DNA from 2 places in the Streptococcus sp. 1621 genome. Region 2 is predicted to be linked to the other one. Evidence: predicted binding sites of a transcription regulator. Region 2 holds the regulator's gene; the other holds the start of a gene.

Region 1 (10,233 bases), on a different contig from region 2:
ACAAAACCAAGGTGCATGAGCATATTGTTCGCTTGGTTCAGGAAAAACGCATTGAGGGGATTACAGCAGTACGTGATGAGTCAAACCGTGAAGGTGTTCGATTTGTTATTGAAGTCAAGCGCGATGCCTCAGCCAATGTTATCCTTAATAACCTCTTCAAGATGACCCAAATGCAAACCAACTTTGGTTTCAATATGCTTGCTATCCAAAATGGTGTACCGAAGATTTTATCCCTTCGTCAGATTTTGGATGCTTATATCGAGCACCAAAAAGAAGTAGTTGTTCGTCGGACACGTTTTGATAAGGAAAAAGCGGAAGCACGCGCTCATATCTTAGAAGGTCTCTTGATTGCGCTAGACCATATCGATGAAGTGATTCGTATCATCCGTGCTAGTGAAACAGACGCAGAAGCACAAGCTGAGTTGATGAGTAAATTTAAGCTTTCTGAACGTCAAAGTCAGGCCATCCTTGATATGCGTCTTCGTCGTTTGACAGGTTTGGAACGCGATAAGATTCAGTCTGAGTATGATGATCTCTTGGCTCTGATTGCGGATTTGGCGGATATTCTTGCTAAGCCTGAACGTGTTTCTCAAATTATCAAAGACGAATTAGATGAAGTTAAACGTAAATTTTCTGATAAACGCCGTACAGAGTTGATGATCGGTGAAGTCTTGAGTCTTGAAGACGAAGATTTGATTGAAGAGTCGGATGTCTTGATTACCCTTTCTAACAGAGGCTACATTAAGCGTTTGGATCAGGACGAGTTCACTGCTCAAAAACGTGGGGGTCGTGGTGTCCAAGGAACAGGTGTTAAGGATGATGATTTTGTTCGTGAGTTAGTGTCAACTAGCACCCATGATCACCTGCTCTTCTTTACAAATAAAGGACGTGTCTATCGTTTGAAAGGCTATGAAATTCCTGAGTATGGTCGGACGGCCAAAGGACTACCAGTAGTTAATCTCTTGAAATTAGATGAAGGCGAAAGTATTCAGACTATTATCAATGTTGAGTCTGATCGCAGTGATGATGCTTACCTCTTCTTTACAACCCGTCACGGTATTGTGAAGAGAACCAGTGTTAAGGAGTTTGCCAATATTCGTCAAAATGGTCTCAAAGCGCTGAATCTTAAGGATGAAGATGAGCTGATTAATGTCTTATTGACAGAAGAAGATACGGATATTATCATTGGTACCAAGTTTGGTTATGCAGTTCGCTTTAATCAATCAGCCGTTCGTGGTATGAGCCGTATCGCCACTGGTGTGAAAGGTGTTAACCTTCGTGAAGGAGACACAGTTGTTGGTGCCAGCTTGATTACTGATCAAGATGAGGTTCTTATTATCACAGAAAAAGGATATGGTAAGCGTACAGTCGCTACTGAATACCCAACTAAAGGTCGTGGTGGTAAGGGAATGCAGACAGCTAAAATTACCGAAAAAAATGGCTTGCTGGCTGGTCTTATGACTGTTCAAGGGGATGAGGATTTGATGATTATCACTGATACAGGTGTCATGATTCGAACCAATCTTGCCAATATTTCACAAACAGGACGCGCAACTATGGGAGTTAAAGTAATGCGCCTGGATCAAGATGCTCAGATAGTGACCTTCACAACGGTTGCAGCGGCAGAAAAAGAAGAAGTTGAGACAGAAAATGAAACAGAAGGTGAAGCATAATGTCTCAAAAAAATAATAAAAAGAAAAACAAACGAAAAAATCTGCTGACAAATATCCTAGCAGGATTTCTGATATTACTGTCACTGGCTTTGATTTTTAATGCGCAAATTCGAAATATTTTCATGGTCTGGAATACCAATAAGTATCAAGTTAGTCAGGTATCAAAAGAAAAAATAGAAGAAAATCAGGATACAGAAGGAAATTTTGATTTTGATTCGGTCAAAGCAATTTCTTCGGAAGCTGTTCTAGCTTCTCAATGGGATGCTCAAAAATTACCAGTTATTGGGGGAATTGCAATTCCTGAATTGGAAATGAATTTGCCGATTTTTAAAGGACTTGATAATGTTAATCTCTTCTACGGTGCTGGTACAATGAAACGCGAGCAAGTAATGGGAGAAGGAAATTATAGTCTAGCTAGTCACCATATCTTTGGTGTTGATAATGCTAATAAAATGTTATTTTCTCCTTTAGATAATGCTAAAAATGGTATGAAGATTTATCTAACCGATAAAAATAAAGTTTATACCTATGAAATCCGTGAAGTCAAACGTGTGACACCGGATCGTGTTGATGAGGTTGATGATAGAGATGGGGTTAATGAAATCACATTAGTAACCTGTGAAGACCTTGCTGCTACAGAACGTATTATTGTAAAAGGTGATTTGAAAGAAACAAAAGATTATTCACAAACATCTGATGAAATCCTAACAGCTTTCAATCAACCATATAAACAATTTTATTAGTACAAATCAGTGAAATCATGGATTTCACTGATTTTTTTAAGATTTTCATAAAAAAACTTTTATGAAATCCAGAAAACGCTTCCTAAAATCTAAAGTTTGTGATATAATTATCAAGAAAAAAGATTTAGGAGTTTATTATGGTTTCTTCAGAATTTATCTCAAAGATTGAATTTGCTTGCAAGAAGAAGGAAAGTCTTTATAGTCAAAGCAAATTTAAGTATGCGATTCGTTCTATGTTTGCAGGTGCATTCTTAACTTTCAGTACAGCTGCTGGTGCAGTTGGGGCTGACTTGATTAATAAAATTGCACCAGGTAGTGGACGTTTCCTCTTCCCATTTGTCTTTGCTTGGGGCTTGGCCTACATTGTTTTCTTGAATGCCGAGTTGGTAACATCAAACATGATGTTCTTGACTGCAGGTAGTTTCTTGAAAAAAATCTCTTGGAGAAAAACAGCTGAGATTTTACTTTACTGTACCTTGTTCAACCTTATCGGGGCTTTGATAGCAGGTTGGGGCTTTGCCCACTCAGCAGCCTATGCACATCTGACTCATGATAGTTTCATCTCAGGGGTTGTTGAGATGAAGTTAGGCCGCTCAAATGAATTAGTCTTACTTGAGGCGATTTTGGCAAATATTTTCGTTAATATTGCGATTCTTTCATTTGTTTTGGTCAAAGATGGTGGTGCCAAACTTTGGCTTGTTTTATCAGCGATTTACATGTTTGTATTCTTAACAAACGAGCACATTGCCGCAAACTTTGCTTCTTTCGCGATTGTGAAATTCAGTGTTGCTGCTGATTCAATTGCTAACTTCGGTGTTGGAAATATGCTTCGCCACTGGGGTGTAACCTTCATCGGAAACTTTATCGGAGGAGGCCTCTTGATAGGTCTTCCATATGCCTTCCTCAATAAAAATGAAGATACTTATGTAGATTAAGAAAATGAGCACGATTGAGTCGTGCTTTTTTCGATTTTGTAAGAAGTAATAGCCACTCCTTATATCAAAATATAAAAAGAGGTATTAGTCAAGATAGGTCGATAGTGCTACAATATCCTTAATGAAACTATATGGAGGTCGCCTTATGACTCGTGATTTTAAATTTGAAACCTTGCAACTACATGCTGGTCAAGTAGTTGATCCAGTAACTAAGTCTCGTGCGGTGCCGATTTATCAAACAACATCTTTTGTTTTTGATGATACGCAGGAAGGTGCCGATTTGTTTGCCTTGAGGAAACCAGGGAACATTTATACTCGTATTACAAATCCTACAACGGCTGCTTTTGAAGAAAGAATTGCAGCTCTCGAAGGTGGTGTCGGAGCTCTTGCAACAGCATCAGGTATGGCAGCAGTGACTTATACGATTTTGGCTCTTGCCCATGCTGGTGACCATGTAGTGGCTGCTTCGACTATTTACGGTGGAACCTTCAATCTCTTGAAGGAAACCCTTCCTCGTTATGGTATCACAACAGCCTTTGTCGATGTGGATAATTTGGAGGAAGTAGAAGCAGCGATCAAAGACAATACCAAGCTTGTCTTGATTGAAACCTTGGGGAATCCCTTGATAAACATTCCTGACTTGGAAAAATTGGCTGAGATTGCGCATAAACACCAGATTCCACTCGTTTCGGATAATACCTTTGCTACACCTTATTTGATTAATGTCTTTTCTCACGGTGTAGATATTGCCATTCACTCTGCGACTAAGTTTATCGGTGGCCATGGTACGACTATTGGTGGAGTGATCGTTGATAGTGGTCGTTTTGACTGGGCAGCTTCAGGAAAATTCCCTCAATTTGTTGAGGAAGACCCAAGCTACCACAATTTGAGCTATACTCGTGATGTGGGTGCAGCAGCCTTTATTATCGCTGTTCGTGTTCAATTGCTTCGTGATACAGGTGCAGCCTTGTCACCATTCAATGCTTTCCTCTTGCTACAAGGACTTGAAACCCTTTCACTTCGTGTGGAACGACATGTTCAAAATGCTGAGAAAATTGTTGATTTTCTTGTCAACCATCCTAAGGTAGAAAAAGTAAATTATCCAAAACTTGCAGATAGTCCTTATCATGCCTTGGCTGAGAAATACTTGCCAAAAGGTGTGGGCTCCATCTTTACCTTCCATGTCAAAGGTGGGGAGGGAGAAGCACGCAAGGTAATTGATCATTTAGAAATCTTCTCTGATCTTGCAAACGTGGCAGATGCCAAGTCTCTGGTTGTCCATCCAGCAACAACCACTCACGGTCAATTGTCAGAAAAAGACCTTGAAGCAGCAGGTGTCACACCAAACCAAATTCGTTTGTCAATCGGACTTGAAAATGTAGAGGATTTGATTGAAGACTTGCGCTTGGCCTTGGAAGAAATTTAAAGAAAAAGAAGATAAACAGTGGGTTTCGACTCACTGTTTTTGATTTTCCCTTAGGCATGATATAATGGTTACAGAAATCTAGAAAGAGGAACGATATGAACGAAATCAAATGCCCCAACTGTGGGGAAGTCTTTACAGTAAATGAGAGCCAGTATGCTGAACTCTTGTCCCAAGTGAGAACGGCAGAGTTTGATAAGGAATTGCACGATCGTATGAAGCAGGAACTGGCTTTGGCAGAGCAGAAGGCCATGAATGAGCAACAGACTAAACTGGCTCAAAAAGACCAAGAAATTGCGCAATTACAGAGTCAAATCCAAAACTTTGATACAGAAAAAGAATTGGCCAAGAAAGAGGTTGAACAGACAAGCAATCAGGCTCTCTTGGCTAAGGACAAGGAAGTACAGGCCTTGGAAAACCAATTGGCCACCTTGCGTTTGGAACATGAAAATCAACTACAGAAGACCCTTTCTGGCCTAGAAAAAGAACGTGATCAGGTTAAAAACCAGCTTCTTTTACAAGAAAAAGAAAACGAGCTTTCTCTTGCTTCAGTTAAACAAAACTACGAAGCTCAACTCAAGGCAGTTAGTGAACAAGTAGAATTTTATAAGAATTTCAAAGCCCAACAATCTACAAAAGCTATCGGGGAAAGTCTGGAACAGTATGCGGAAAGTGAGTTTAACAAGGTCCGTAGTTTTGCCTTTCCAAATGCTTACTTTGAGAAGGATAACAAGGTTTCTGCGCGTGGTTCTAAAGGAGACTTTATCTTCCGTGAATGTGATGAAAATGGAGTAGAGATTATCTCCATCATGTTTGAGATGAAAAATGAAGCGGACGGAACAGAGAAGAAGCACAAGAATGCAGATTTTTATAAGGAGTTGGACAAGGACCGTCTGGAGAAGAACTGTGAGTATGCCGTTTTGGTGACCATGCTTGAGGCCGATAATGACTACTTTAACACAGGGATTGTTGACGTCAGCCATGAGTATGAAAAGATGTATGTGGTTCGTCCTCAATTCTTTATTCAGTTGATTGGGCTTTTGCGAAATGCGGCGCTTAATTCCCTAAAATACAAGCAAGAGTTGGCCTTGGTTCGCGAACAAAATATTGACATTACGCATTTTGAAGAAGACTTGGATGCCTTTAAGTTAGCTTTTGCCAAGAACTACAACTCTGCTTCGACCAACTTTGGCAAAGCTATTGATGAAATTGACAAGGCCATCAAACGCATGGAAGAAGTTAAGAAATTCCTGACAACATCTGAAAACCAACTCCGCCTTGCAAACAATAAATTGGAAGATGTTTCCGTCAAAAAATTGACCCGGAAAAATCCAACTATGAAAGCGAAATTTGAAGCGTTGAAGGGGAAATAGAAAGCAAAAATGAACGGTATTATCAACTTAAAAAAAGAAGCGGGGATGACCTCGCATGATGCGGTTTTTAAACTGCGTAAGATTTTGGACACCAAGAAGATTGGTCATGGTGGGACCTTGGATCCGGATGTGGTGGGTGTTTTGCCTATTGCGGTTGGCAAGGCGACCCGCATGGTCGAGTTTATGCAGGATGAGGGCAAGGTCTATGAGGGGGAAATCACTCTCGGCTATTCCACGACGACTGAGGATGCCAGTGGGGAAGTGGTCGCGGAGACACCTGTTTTATCGCCCTTGGATAAAAAGCTTGTTGATGAAGCAATCGCTAGTTTGACTGGGCCTATTACCCAGATTCCACCTATGTATTCGGCTGTCAAGGTCAATGGTCGCAAGCTCTATGAGTATGCGCGAGCTGGTCAGGAAGTGGAGCGTCCAGAACGTCAGGTGACCATTTATCAATTTGAACGAACAAGTCCGATTTCTTATGATGGCGAACTTGCACGCTTTACTTTTCGTGTGAAATGTAGCAAGGGAACCTATATTCGTACCTTATCGGTTGACTTGGGAGAGAAGCTTGGTTATGCGGCTCATATGTCACATCTGACACGGACTAGTGCAGCCGGTTTGCAGCTAGAAGACGCTATTACCTTGGAAGAAATTGCTGAAAAAGTAGAGGCTGGTCAACTGGACTTTCTCCATCCTCTAGAGATTGGGACAGGGGACCTCGTCAAAGTTTTTCTAAGTCCAGAAGAGGCTACAGAAGTGCGCTTTGGTCGTTTTATCGAACTCGAGCAAACAGAACAAGAATTGGCTGCCTTTGAAGATGATAAATTGCTAGCCATTCTAGAGAAACGAGGCAATCTATACAAGCCAAGGAAGGTTTTTAGCTAGTCTAACTGGGGTGTAGGGAGTGTTGTTTCCCCTAGACTATCCAAATCAGACTATAAATTTTGCAAAAAATGTGATAGAATAGACGACGGATAAAAAAACGGAGGATAGCATGCAAAATAGACCAATCATTATCGGAGTGACAGGTGGTTCTGGTGGAGGAAAAACCAGTGTTTCAAGAGCCATTTTATCGCATTTCCCTGATGAAAAGATTTCCATGATTGAGCATGATTCATACTACAAGGATCAGTCTCATTTGACCTTTGAAGAGCGTGTCAAAACCAACTATGACCATCCTTTTGCCTTTGATACAGATTTGATGATCGAGCAGATTAAAGAATTGTTGGCAGGGCGTCCGGTGGACATCCCGACTTATGACTATACAGAGCATACACGGAGTAGCAAGACCTATCGTCAGGATCCTCAAGATGTCTTTATCGTTGAGGGGATTTTGGTCTTGGAGGACAAGCGTCTGCGTGATTTGATGGATATCAAGATTTTTGTGGATACAGATGACGATGTGCGCATTATTCGTCGTATTAAGCGTGATATGGAAGAGCGTGGCCGTAGCTTGGATAGCGTTATTGACCAGTATTTAGGTGTGGTTAAACCTATGTATCATCAGTTTATCGAGCCGACTAAGCGTTATGCTGATATCGTCATTCCTGAGGGAGTCAGCAATACCGTGGCTATCGACCTTTTGACGACCAAGATTGCAAAGATTTTGGAAGAAGCTCGAAATAGTAAATAAACAGATGTGGAGGCCTTGCCTCCTTTTTCTATTTTTCCCTCATAATGGTACATAAATGAAGATTTTTAGGCATATTTTTGGTATAATAATACCCATGAAAGAGCAAGAAAATGAATAGTAGGTGGAGATGGAAAAGTATTTATCGGTAACAACTTTGACCAAGTATCTGAAAATGAAATTCGATAAAGACCCTTACTTGGAACGGGTCTATTTAACTGGTCAAGTTTCCAACTTTCGTAAACGACCTACTCACCAATATTTCTCCCTAAAGGATGACCATGCAGTTATTCAAGCGACCATCTGGTCTGGGATTTATCAGAAATTAGGCTTCGACCTTGAAGAAGGGATGAAGATCAATGTGATTGGGCGTGTGCAGGTCTATGAACCAAGTGGTAGCTACTCCATCATCATTGAAAAAGCTGAGCCTGATGGGGTTGGTGCGCTTGCGATTCAGTTTGAACAACTCAAGAAAAAATTGACAGAAGAAGGCCTGTTTCAAGAACGCTTCAAGCAACCTCTGCCCCAATTTGCTAAGCGAATCGGTGTAGTAACCAGTCGCAGTGGAGCCGTTATTCGAGATATTATCACGACAGTCAGCAGGCGATTTCCAGGTGTAGATATCCTTCTCTATCCGACTAAGGTTCAAGGAGATGGAGCAGCAGAGGAAATTGCTCGAAATATTGCGCGTGCCAATCAACGTGACGATTTGGATTTGCTGATTATTGGTCGTGGGGGTGGTTCTATCGAGGATCTCTGGGCCTTTAACGAAGAAATTGTGGTACGAGCTATTTTTGAGTCTCGTTTACCAGTTATCTCTAGTGTGGGGCATGAGACGGATGTGACCTTGGCAGATTTTGTGGCAGATCGACGCGCTGCAACGCCAACAGCGGCGGCTGAACTGGCAACACCTGTGACCAAGTTGGATCTATTAGCTCATTTGCAAAATCAGGAAAAACGGATGGCAACGGCAGTCCGAAATATCCTATCTAAGAAACAAGAAGCTTTGAAAAAATGCAGTCAGTCTGTTATCTTTAGACAGCCAGAGCGTTTGTATGATGGCTATATGCAACGCTTGGATCAACTGCAACTGCGCTTAAAACAAAGTTTACGAACACGGATTTCTGATAACAAGCAATTGGTCCAAGCAAGGACGCATCGACTGGTTCAATTATCACCTGTTACTAAAATCCAACGTTATCAAGATCGTCTAGGTCAGTTGGACAAGCTTCTCCGCAGCCAAATGGCTTTGGTTTATGATGCCAAGGTTGCTGAGGTCAAGCGACTTTCAGAAGCCTTGTTGATGTTGGATACCAGTCGAATCGTGGCGCGTGGTTATGCTATTGTCAAAAAAGAAGAGTCCGTTGTAGATTCGGTTGAGAGTTTGAAGAAAAAAGACCAAGTGACGCTTTTGATGCGAGATGGTCGAGTAGAATTAGAGGTTAAAGATGTCAAAACAAAAGAAATTTGAGGAAAATCTAGCAGAGCTGGAGACCATTGTCCAAAGTTTGGAGAATGGTGAAATTGCTCTGGAAGATGCGATTGCTGCCTTTCAAAAGGGCATGGTCTTGTCAAAAGAGCTCCAAGCGACGCTGGACAAGGCTGAAAAGACCTTGGTCAAGGTTATGCAAGAAGACGGAACAGAAAGTGATTTTGAATGAAGAAGCAAGAAAAATTAGCTCTTGTCGAGTCAGCCTTGGAAGATTTTTATGGAGACCAGCAGTTTGCCTCTAGTTTGCGTGAGTCTGTTCTCTATTCCATTCATGCTGGTGGCAAGCGTATTCGACCTTTTCTCTTGTTAGAAGTTCTGGAAGCCTTGCAGGTGGCTATTAAACCTGCTCACGCGCAGGTAGCTGCGGCCTTGGAAATGATTCATACAGGGAGCTTGATTCATGATGATCTTCCAGCTATGGATGATGATGATTACCGTCGAGGGCGTTTGACCAACCATAAGAAATTCGGTGAAGCTATGGCCATTTTGGCTGGAGATGCCTTGTTCCTAGATCCTTATGCCTTGATAGCGCAGGCAGATTTGCCAAGTCAGATCAAGGTGGACTTGATTGCTAACTTATCCTTTGCTTCAGGTAGTCTGGGAATGGTTGCAGGGCAAGTTTTGGATATGGAAGGCGAACACCAGCATTTGTCTTTAGAAGAACTCCAGACCATTCATGCTAATAAGACTGGGAAATTACTAGCCTATCCCTTCCAAGCAGCTGCTATTATAGCTGAATTGGTTCCTGAAATACAAGCAAAACTGAAAACTGTTGGTGAATTGATTGGGCTTGCCTTTCAAGTTAGAGATGATGTGCTAGATGTGACAGCTAGTTTTGAAGAAATCGGCAAGACACCACAAAAGGACTTGCAGGCAGAAAAGTCAACCTATCCTGCCTTGTTGGGCTTGGAAGAGGCCATTGCCTTTTGTAACCAAACCTTGAATCAAGCTAATGCAAAAC
Region 2 (10,233 bases):
CCACGTGAGCCACTTACAGCTAAACTAGTTGCTAATATGCTAGTTAAGGCTGGGGTTGATCGTATCCTGACTCTTGATTTGCATGCCGTTCAGGTTCAAGGTTTCTTTGATATTCCAGTGGATAATCTTTTCACTGTTCCCCTATTTGCAAAACACTATTGCGATAAGGGCCTCCTTGGCTCAGATGTTGTTGTCGTCAGCCCTAAAAATTCAGGTGTCAAACGTGCTCGTAGCTTGGCTGAGTATCTTGATGCTCCTATCGCCATTATCGATTACCCTCAAGACGATGCAACTCGTAACGAAGGTTACATTATTGGTGATGTTGAAGGTAAGAAAGCCATCTTGATTGATGATATTCTTAACACAGGACGTACCTTCTCTGAAGCTGCTAAAATCGTTGAACGTGAAGGGGCTACAGAAATTTATGCTGTTTCTAGCCACGGTCTCTTCGTCGAAGGAGCTGCTGAACTTCTTGACAATACTAAGATTAAAGAAATTCTTGTGACTGATTCAGTAGCAACAAAAGAAAAAACTCCTAAAAACGTATGCTACATCACTGCTAGTGAGTTAATTGGTGATGCCATCGTCCGTATCCACGAAAGAAAACCAGTCAGCCCACTCTTTGCCTACAACAAAAAGAAATAAGGTGATTCTTTGATTTATTTGGACAATGCTGCGACAACTCCTATGTCAGCAGTTGCTATTTCAGCTATGACCAAGGTGATGCAAGAAACCTACGGCAACCCTTCTAGTATTCATGGTCATGGTCGTCAAGCTGGTAAACTCTTACGAGAAGCCCGTCAGGAACTAGCCCAGTTACTGGGGACAAAACCTCAACATATCTTTTTCACTTCTGGTGGGACTGAAGGCAACAATACTGCTATCATTGGCTACTGCCTTCGTCACCAAGAACAAGGAAAACATATCATCACAACTGCCATTGAACACCATGCTGTCCTTGAAACCATTGATTACTTGGTTCAACACTTTGGGTTTGAAGCAACCATTATTCAACCAGAAAATCAAGAAATCACAGCCCAGCAAATTCAAGAGGCCTTACGTGACGATACGATTTTGGTTTCTACCATGTTTGCCAATAATGAGACTGGAAACCTACTGCCCATTGCTGAAATTGGCCAAATACTCAAGCAACACCCAGCCGCCTATCATGTCGATGCAGTTCAGGCTATTGGTAAAATCCCTATACACCCAGAAGAATTGGGCATTGATTTTCTCACTGCTTCTGCCCACAAGTTCCATGGTCCTAAGGGAATCGGCTTTCTCTACGCATCTAGCATGGATTTTGATTCCTATCTACATGGCGGAGACCAAGAACAGAAAAAACGTGCAGGAACTGAAAATTTAGCTGCTATCGTAGGCATGATTGCAGCCCTAAAAGAGGACCTAGAACAGCAAGAAGAACATTTTCAACATGTACAAAATCTAGAAACTGCCTTTCTGGCAGAGCTAGAGGGTATTCAATATTACTTGAACAGAGGAGACCATCATCTCCCTTATGTCCTCAATATTGGATTTCCTGGCCAGAAAAACGACCTCTTACTCCTTCGTCTAGATTTAGCTGGAATTTCAATCTCTACTGGCTCAGCCTGTACGGCAGGCATTGTCCAATCCAGCCATGTTCTTGAAGCTATGTACGGAGCAAATTCAGAACGCTTGAAGGAATCCGTTCGTATCAGTTTGTCGCCACAAAATACCGTTGAAGACCTACAAACCCTCGCAAAAAACTTAAAAGAAATTATCGGAGGTTAGCCATATGGCATTTGAAAAAACCATTCAGTTAAAAAATTGTCGTTACGACTACACTCTTAGCCCTTCTGTTAAAAAATTCACCCTCAAAGATAACACCTTTTTTGAGACAAAAGTTGGTAACTATGAACTGACTCGCCTTTTGGAAAAAGTGCCAAACAGCGGTGAAGGATTCCAACTCAAAATCATCATTAACAAGGAACTTACAGGGGCTAAAATCAATATCACTGACAAGTTTGGCCTTCGTCTGGTTGATATTTTCAAATCAGAAGACCACCACATTCATCAGGAAAAATTCTATTTCCTCATGGATAGCTTGGTAGAACGTGGTGTCTTCACAAAATCGGAAAGATAGGTCCCATATGTTTGAACTGACCTATAAGGACAGCTATCATGTAGAGCGCACTCTCAAGTATGAGGATTACGAGGCTCTCATGCTGGCTCTATCAGGATGTGTGACTCTGCCAGATACACTTTATGTAACTTCTTTGACCTTTCAAGAGCAGGAAGTTTACCAAGGACTGGTCGGAGACCTCTACCGTTTTCTATCACATGCAGATTTTTTACATCAAAACTAAGATTTTTCTTAGTTTTTTCTTGTTTTTGTTGATTTTTTCACAATGTTTCTATAAAATAGAAGAATAGAAAGGTTGTGATTTTGTGAAAGATAAACAGTCTGCTATTCCAAAAGCTACAGCGAAAAGACTCTCTCTCTACTATCGAATTTTTAAGAGATTTCATGCAGAAAAGATTGAACGTGCCAACTCTAAGCAAATTGCAGAGGCTATCGGTATTGATTCAGCGACCGTACGTCGGGATTTTTCCTATTTTGGTGAACTAGGTCGTCGTGGTTTTGGCTATGATGTTAAAAAACTGATGACGTTTTTTGCCGATTTACTCAATGATAACTCTATTACCAATGTCATGCTGGTTGGTATTGGAAATATGGGCCATGCCCTTCTCCACTACCGCTTCCACGAGCGTAACAAGATGAAGATTATCATGGCCTTTGACCTGGATGACCATCCTGAAGTCGGTAGCCAAACTCCTGATGGGATTCCCATTTACGGAATTTCTCAAATCAAGGATAAAATCAAGGATAAAATCAAGGATGCTGATGTCAAAACTGCTATCCTGACCGTTCCCAGCGTCAAGTCACAAGAGGTTGCCAATCTCTTGGTGGATGCTGGCGTGAAAGGAATTCTCAGTTTTTCACCAGTCCATCTGCATTTACCAAAGGACGTGGTCGTTCAGTATGTCGATTTGACAAGTGAACTCCAAACCCTCCTCTATTTCATGAGAAAAGAGGATTAGAAAGCGAAAATCATTTTATGAAAAAACCAGTTATAGGGATTACAGGAAACGAAAAAACTCATCCAGATGATGACATCATGATGAGCTACGCAGCAAAAGGCTTTGTTGAAGGCGTTAAAGACGCTGGAGGGATTCCCATCATCCTACCGATTGGTGATCAAGAAATGGCCTGCCACTATATCAGTATGATTGACAAGCTCATCTTGACAGGTGGGCAAAATGTTGATCCAAAATTCTATGGTGAACCAAAAACTATTGATAGCGATGACTACCACCTTCAAAGAGATATATTCGAACTAGCCCTCATCAAGGAAGCTATCAAACAGCAAAAGCCGATTTTCTCTGTCTGTCGTGGGACTCAGCTTTTTAACGTTGCCATGGGTGGAACTTTGTACCAAGATATAGAAGACCACTGGCAGGATTGTTCTGCCGAATACACAACTCAACGCTTGGTGACAGAACCAAATACTGTTCTTCGAGAAATCTATGGAGAAATCTCCCATATCAACTCCTTCCACCACCAGAGCATCAAGGATTTAGCACCAAATTTAAAGATTGCGGCTCATGATCCTAAAGATGGTATTATAGAAGCTGTTATGAGTACGGATGATGTCGCCTTTCTCGGTGTCCAATGGCATCCAGAATTTCTATTTGAAAATCGTCCCAAGGATAAAAATCTCTTTGATTATGTCGTTAATGAACTTTAGATTAAATCCGTCTTTTCACGGTAACTAAAGTAACTAGATTGTGAGACAATCAAATGGTCCAAGAGGACAATCCCCATCAGTTCGCAGGCTTCTTTGACAAGTTTAGTGACATGATCATCATTTCGGCTAGGCGCTACCGCTCCTGAAGGATGATTGTGAACCAAGATGAGAGAAGTCGCCATATGCTTGATTGCATAGTGAAGGATCTCTCGCGGCTCAGCGATACTACGAGTGGCAGAACCGATAAAAATGGTCTGTTGATGGATGATTTGATTTTGAGTATTGAGATAGAGCGCCACCAGGTGCTCTTGTTTTTTGTCCCCTAATTCCTGTTGCATCTTCTTGGCCAACTTTTGACTACTGAGAATACTTTCCATTTCAAGGGTCTCGTATTTGTGAATACGATGCCCCAATTCAATCATAGCTTGCAACTCTATAGCCTTAACACGACCGATACCAGACAGACTCTGCAATTCCTGCAGGGTCATTTTTTTCAAATCCGTTAGGCTTGAAAGATTGCTCAAGACTTTCTGGGCAATTTCAAAAACGCTGGCTTGACGTGTTCCTGTCCTAAGTAAAATAGCTAGCAACTCTTGATTACTGAGCGCTTCAACTCCTTCCTTGGCCAGTCTTTCTCTTGGCAATAATGAATCTTCTTGAAATGAAATACTGTACATAAAAATCCTCCTCACTTTATTATTCGTGAGAAGGATGAAAAATTAGATTTTTTTCTCAATTGGAGCCACACTGGCTAAAAGTTTTTTCAAACCTACTTCTGGGAAATTGATTTTCAATTCCTGCGTAGCACCACTACCTGAAACTTCCAGAACGGTTCCCTCTCCCCACTTCTTGTGGAGGGCAATATCACCAATGGACCAATTTGTCTCACTAGACGCTGATTTTGCGCCAGCTGTAAATTGACCAAATGGGAGACCGCTTGATTGGATAGTTCTTGGGGCGGCACTACGTTTACGGTCTTGAAGAGCTTGAGCCAGACTCATACCTTGACCGAAGGCAAGACCACCACTGCTATATGATGCCTTAAAGCTTGCATTGGCTGGACGGGCCAATCCTTGATACTCAAGCAAGTCTGAACTAATTTCATTAATAAAACGAGTCGGACGGTTGTAGTTGGTACGACCGAAAAGCAGGCGCGAGTTGGCATTGGTCAGATAGAGAATTTTCTCTGCACGCGTAATTCCTACATAGGCTAGACGGCGCTCTTCTTCTAGTTCATCTTGATCTTCAGCTGCACGGCTAAGCGGGAAGACATTTTCTTCCATCCCAATCAAAAATACAACTGGAAACTCTAGACCTTTGGCAGCATGCAGGGTCATCAAGGTCACTTCTGATGTCTCCTGACTACCTGAATCTGTGTCGGCAATCAAGGCCAAGTCATTTAAGAAACGACTCAGTTTGTCCAGACCAGTTTCTTCTTCTGCCACATCAGAGGTGTCATCAAAGTTTTTTGTCACAGAAAGGAACTCTTCGATATTTTCAACCCGAGCCTTGCTTTCTAGAGTTGCTTGGGCATTAAGAATATCGACGTATCCTGTTTTTTCTAGAACAGCCTCAACCAACTCTGTAATAGTTAAGTGATCTAGCTGCTCTCGTAAATCTAGAATCATATTGGCAAAATCCCAGATAGACTGAGATACCTTACCCTTGATACCAGATAACATGATATTAGCTGAAGCATCTAACATAGACATGTCTTGCATATTCGCAAAATCACGGATTTTCTCAACAGTACCTGGGCCAATTCCACGTTTAGGCTCGTTAATAATACGTTCAAAACTAATATTATCACTCAAATTAGCAATAAGGTTGAGGTAGGCAATAATATCACGAATTTCCTTACGGCTGTAGAACTTGGTCCCTCCGACCATTGTATAAGGGATATTTGACTTGAGCAGGGCTTCTTCAATGGTACGAGACTGCGCATTTGTACGATAGAGAACTGCAAAATCCTTGTGAAGAAAGTTTTGACTGCGACTAAGTTCATCGATGGTTCTGGCTACAAATACAGCCTCATCTAGCTCATCATCGGCACGATAGTAAACGATTTGTTCCCCATCAGCGTTTTGGGTCCAGAGATTCTTAGGACGGCGGTTTTTATTGTTTTGAATAACCTCATTGGCCGCTTGGAGAATAGTTTTGGTTGAACGGTAATTCTCCTCCAACAAAACAACCTTGGCTTGAGGATAATCTTTCTCGAAGTCCAAGATATTCTGCATATCAGCACCACGCCAACCGTAGATAGACTGGTCCGCATCTCCAACAACACAGATATTTTTAAAACGGGAAGCCAAGAGTTTGACCAATTGGTACTGAGCATGGTTGGTATCTTGGTACTCATCAACGTGGATGTATTGGAATTTCTGTTGATAATAAGTCAAAACATCAGGATTTTGATCAAAGAGACGCAGGGTCAGCATAATCAAATCATCAAAGTCAACCGACTCCGACTGACGCAGTTCTTTCTGATAGGCTGTATAACACTGGGCCACAATTTGCGTGTACATATCGCCAGCTTGGGCAGCATAAGCCACATCATCAATCAAGTCATTCTTGGCATTGGAAATAGTCCCCAAGATGCTCCGTTCATTCCATTTTTTCGGATCCAAGTTTAACTGCTTAAGAATGCGTTTCATAAGAGTTCGCTGTTCACCAGGATCCACAATAGTAAAATTACGGTTGTAGCCAATATGATCCGCATCACGACGCAGAATACGAACACACATGGAGTGAAAAGTCGCAATCAGACAGTCCTGAGTGGCTGGATTGAGGTTATAAGCACGCTCTTTCATCTCACGCGCAGCCTTATTAGTAAAGGTAATGGCCAAGATATTCCAAGGATTGACCAGCTTTTCATCAATCAGATAAGCAATGCGGTGGGTCAAAACTCGAGTCTTTCCAGAACCAGCCCCCGCCATGATCAACAAGGGACCTTCTGTCGTTTGTACCGCCTCAGCCTGACGGTCATTCATTCCATTTAATAATGCGTTCATCTTCTCTTCCTTACTCTTGAAGTCAATATTTCTATTATATCAGAATTCAGGGAAAATAGAAACTTTACGGGGAGTAGCAAAATATAGTGGATTGAAACTAGAATACTACACTGTGGGTTTCTAAAACACTCGACTCTTTCACTCAATTTTTTCATAAACTAGCTCAATACCTCAATATAAAAAAGTAAATTTAAGATTGGCAATACGAACGTTAAACAGAATTCCATTTATCTTTTTAAAACCAAAACAACGATATCGTAAAACCTCTACACGAACAATAGATTGCGACACTAAAATATTCTCCCCTAGTTTTGCTTTACTAATAGTATATAGGAGGAAAGCCCTGAATCCTAGATCCTCTGTTATGATGTGGTTACAAACAGAGTTGAAAAAAATCTTAAAATCAGAAAAACGCATTATACCAGGTACTTAAAGCTTGATACAATGCGTTTTATTATAAAAAGATCTACTAGATTTTTTATCAAAATAAACTTCCAGTAGTCTTTTCACTTTTTATTAATAAGTCCCTTCTTCACCTTGACTAGTCAAAATAACAGGTCCATCTTTCGTAATGACAAATTGGTGTTCATACTGACATGACAATCCACCGTCAATGGTCTTATGGGCCCAACCAGTCTTCATATCTGTATCAATTTCCCAGTCACCTGTATTGATCATTGGTTCAATAGTCAAGACCATTCCTTCACGAAGACGGAGTCCTCGACCTGCAATACCATAGTTCGGAACCATTGGTTCTTCATGCATGGTTGGGCCAACACCATGACCAACCAAATCACGCACTACACCGTATCCACGACTTTCAGCATATTCTTGAATAGCTGCTCCAATATCACCAATACGATTTCCAACAACAGCTTGCTCAATACCCTTGTACATAGCTTCTTTGGTTACATCCATCAAGTTTTTCACTTCTTCGGACGGTGTACCTACAGCATAAGCCCAACAAGAGTCTGCCAGACCACCAGAATAGCTCTGAGTGTATTTTTTCATTTGCTCAACATTGTTGAAGTTTAATTTTGAGACATTCAAATCAGATTTAGCAATTGGGCCTCCCAAAACCATATCAACTTTGAGCAAATCACCATCTTTCAAGATATAGTGACGAGGGAAAGCGTGAGCTACTTCATCGTTAAGAGAGCAACAGGTAGCATAAGGATAGTCCATCATTGCACCGTCAACCCCAATCTGAAGCGGAAGGAAATTTTCTTCCTTACAACGACGGCGGACATACTCTTCAACTTCCCACATATCTACGCCAGGCTTAATCAAATCACGTAAGCCGATATGAATACTTGCTAGAAAATCACCGGCCTTATCCATAGCTTCGATTTCACGAGCTGATTTTAATGTTATCATTTTTTCTCCTAGTTTCTAATTAATTTTAACGGTTACATTTGCTTTTGAAACAATCTGGTGACCATGATAAATATCGTAGTCAATAATAGCTGATCGTCTCGTATGATGAATAATCCGTGCTTGAATGCGCAGTATATCATCTATCTGAACAGCCTGCAAAAAGTAGATCAGCATTTGCTCGATAATGAGATTGCGGCCACTATTCACAACCAAATCTTGGGTCATGTGAGTCAGTATCTCCGCCAATACACCGTTAGCTAAAACACCGTTTTTCTCAAGCATAAAGGGTTCCACTGTAATCACTACTTCATCATGGTGATAAGAAAGTTTTTGTCCAATCTGCTCAGAAAAAGTCGGTAGAGCCGAAACTTGGGAACGGCTCATCTTCTCCATGACATCTCGTCGTGTCACAACTCCAAGCAAGGTTTGATTATTCCGAACAACTGGTACCATTTCAAAGTCTTCAGCAATCATCCGTTGACTAACATTGGCAATATTTGTCGATAATCCAACTAAAAATAGACTACGCGACATAACCTTGTCAATTGTGGTACTTGGTGACTTATCGCCCGCATCTCTCATAGTTACAACTCCAACGACAACCTGATGTTGGTTAATAACTGGAAAACGACTGCTTCGATTCTTACGAACTAAGTCCAAATAATCTTTAACAGTGTCTGTCTCTCTCAGAAAACCATACTCATGACTTGGACGATAAAGCTTCTCAACTGTCAAAATATCAGTCTTGATTTGGACATTTGACAAGGCTTTATTGATCATGGTCGCGACAGTGAAAGTGTCGTGCTTGCTTCTCAGAACAGGAATTCCTTTTTGATTGGCCAGTTTAAGAACATCATCATGAACCTGAAATCCACCTGTAACCAGAACGGCATTTTCATTTTCAAGTGCTAACAGTTGGATACGGGTACGGTCTCCGACAATCAAGAGTCCCCCATCATGAAGGTAGGACAGGATATTTTGTTCAGTCATAGCACCGATTGAAAACTTACTAAATTCTCTCTCTAAACCTTCTTGCCCAGCCAGAACCTCAGAAGAAGTCACTTCTGCAATTTCAGCAAAAGTTAATCTTTCAATCGCAACTTTCTGGGATTTGACGCGGATAGTACCACTTCTTGGTCGAGTCTCCACAATTCCACGGTTTTCAGCTTCTTTAATGGCCCGATAGGCTGTTCCATCACTAACTCCTAGATGGTTGGAAATGCTACGAACACTGACCCTTTTACCTACTGGTAATTCTTCCAAATAGCTTAGAATTTCCTGATGCTTACTCATTGAATTCTCCTTTTACATACCGAAATTCAAGATAATCCCGCATTTTTCTTGTGTAGCGATCACTTCCTTTAAACTGACGAAACAAACGGAATCCAGACTTAAGAGCAACCCGTTGGCTAGCTTCATTTTCAAGGTGGGTAATGATGGATAATTGTTTTAAGCCAAATTCCTCAAAAGAAAGTTGACAAATTTTTCTAACAACCTCTGTCATAAATCCTTGCGACCAAGCATCTTTTCTCAAAAAATAGCCAAGCTCAGCTTCTTTTTTGATTTCATCTAACTTTTCAAACTTAACAGAACCAATCATTTTTTCAGTTTTCTTGTCACAAATAGCCCATACTCCCAAAGGGGACTTCATAAAGTAATTGGCCAACGCATATTGACTCTCTTCCAGACTTGCCTGAGTCGGGAAAATAAATTGAAGATTTTCTGGATTCGAAGCTATCTCATGGAAGTCCTGACTATCACTAAAAAAGAAAGGACGCAAATACAAGCGATCCGTTTCAAAAAAAGAAAACATTGCTAATTTGGTCCAAATATTCATAAACACCTCTACGGTTTAATCCTCAACAAGTGTAATATCCGCTCCTAGATTACGTAATTTTTCAATAATATCTGAATATCCACGTAAGATAAACTCGATATTTGTAATTTCAGTTTGTCCCTCGGCCATCAAACCAGCAATAACCAAAGCTGCACCAGCTCTTAAGTCGGTCGCTTTAACACTGGCTCCACGCAAATTACGTCCACCCGTGTACAAAATA

Evidence for each region. Region 2 encodes Rex, which represses fermentation and respiration genes when NADH is low (regulators of the CRP and FNR family bind a similar motif). Its sites were predicted from a motif close to TTGTGAANTANTTCACAA; they were not measured.
Region 1: the regulator Rex is predicted to act here: its motif matches at 2,513-2,530, upstream of HT697_RS09445 (formate/nitrite transporter family protein).

The regions. Positions count from the first base shown of each region.
Region 1 is NZ_VMLJ01000045.1:5,858-16,090, reverse strand. Features, by position in the region: gene gyrA (DNA gyrase subunit A) at 1-1,673, shown strand, start outside; gene srtA (sortase SrtA) at 1,673-2,416, shown strand; gene HT697_RS09445 (formate/nitrite transporter family protein) at 2,554-3,351, shown strand; gene HT697_RS09440 (O-acetylhomoserine aminocarboxypropyltransferase/cysteine synthase family protein) at 3,497-4,777, shown strand; gene HT697_RS09435 (DUF2130 domain-containing protein) at 4,873-6,147, shown strand; gene truB (tRNA pseudouridine(55) synthase TruB) at 6,157-7,035, shown strand; gene udk (uridine kinase) at 7,145-7,783, shown strand; gene xseA (exodeoxyribonuclease VII large subunit) at 7,911-9,251, shown strand; gene HT697_RS09415 (exodeoxyribonuclease VII small subunit) at 9,229-9,441, shown strand; gene HT697_RS09410 (polyprenyl synthetase family protein) at 9,438-10,233, shown strand, end outside.
Region 2 is NZ_VMLJ01000023.1:37,206-47,438, forward strand. Features, by position in the region: gene HT697_RS05385 (ribose-phosphate diphosphokinase) at 1-645, shown strand, start outside; gene HT697_RS05390 (cysteine desulfurase family protein) at 655-1,770, shown strand; gene HT697_RS05395 (DUF1831 domain-containing protein) at 1,775-2,122, shown strand; gene HT697_RS05400 (DUF4649 family protein) at 2,130-2,345, shown strand; gene HT697_RS05405 (redox-sensing transcriptional repressor Rex) at 2,428-3,081, shown strand; gene HT697_RS05410 (gamma-glutamyl-gamma-aminobutyrate hydrolase family protein) at 3,099-3,788, shown strand; gene radC (DNA repair protein RadC) at 3,785-4,465, opposite strand; gene pcrA (DNA helicase PcrA) at 4,508-6,799, opposite strand; gene HT697_RS05425 (methionyl aminopeptidase) at 7,316-8,176, opposite strand; gene spxR (CBS-HotDog domain-containing transcription factor SpxR) at 8,192-9,469, opposite strand; gene HT697_RS05435 (GNAT family N-acetyltransferase) at 9,462-10,013, opposite strand; gene HT697_RS05440 (UDP-N-acetylglucosamine 1-carboxyvinyltransferase) at 10,029-10,233, opposite strand, start outside.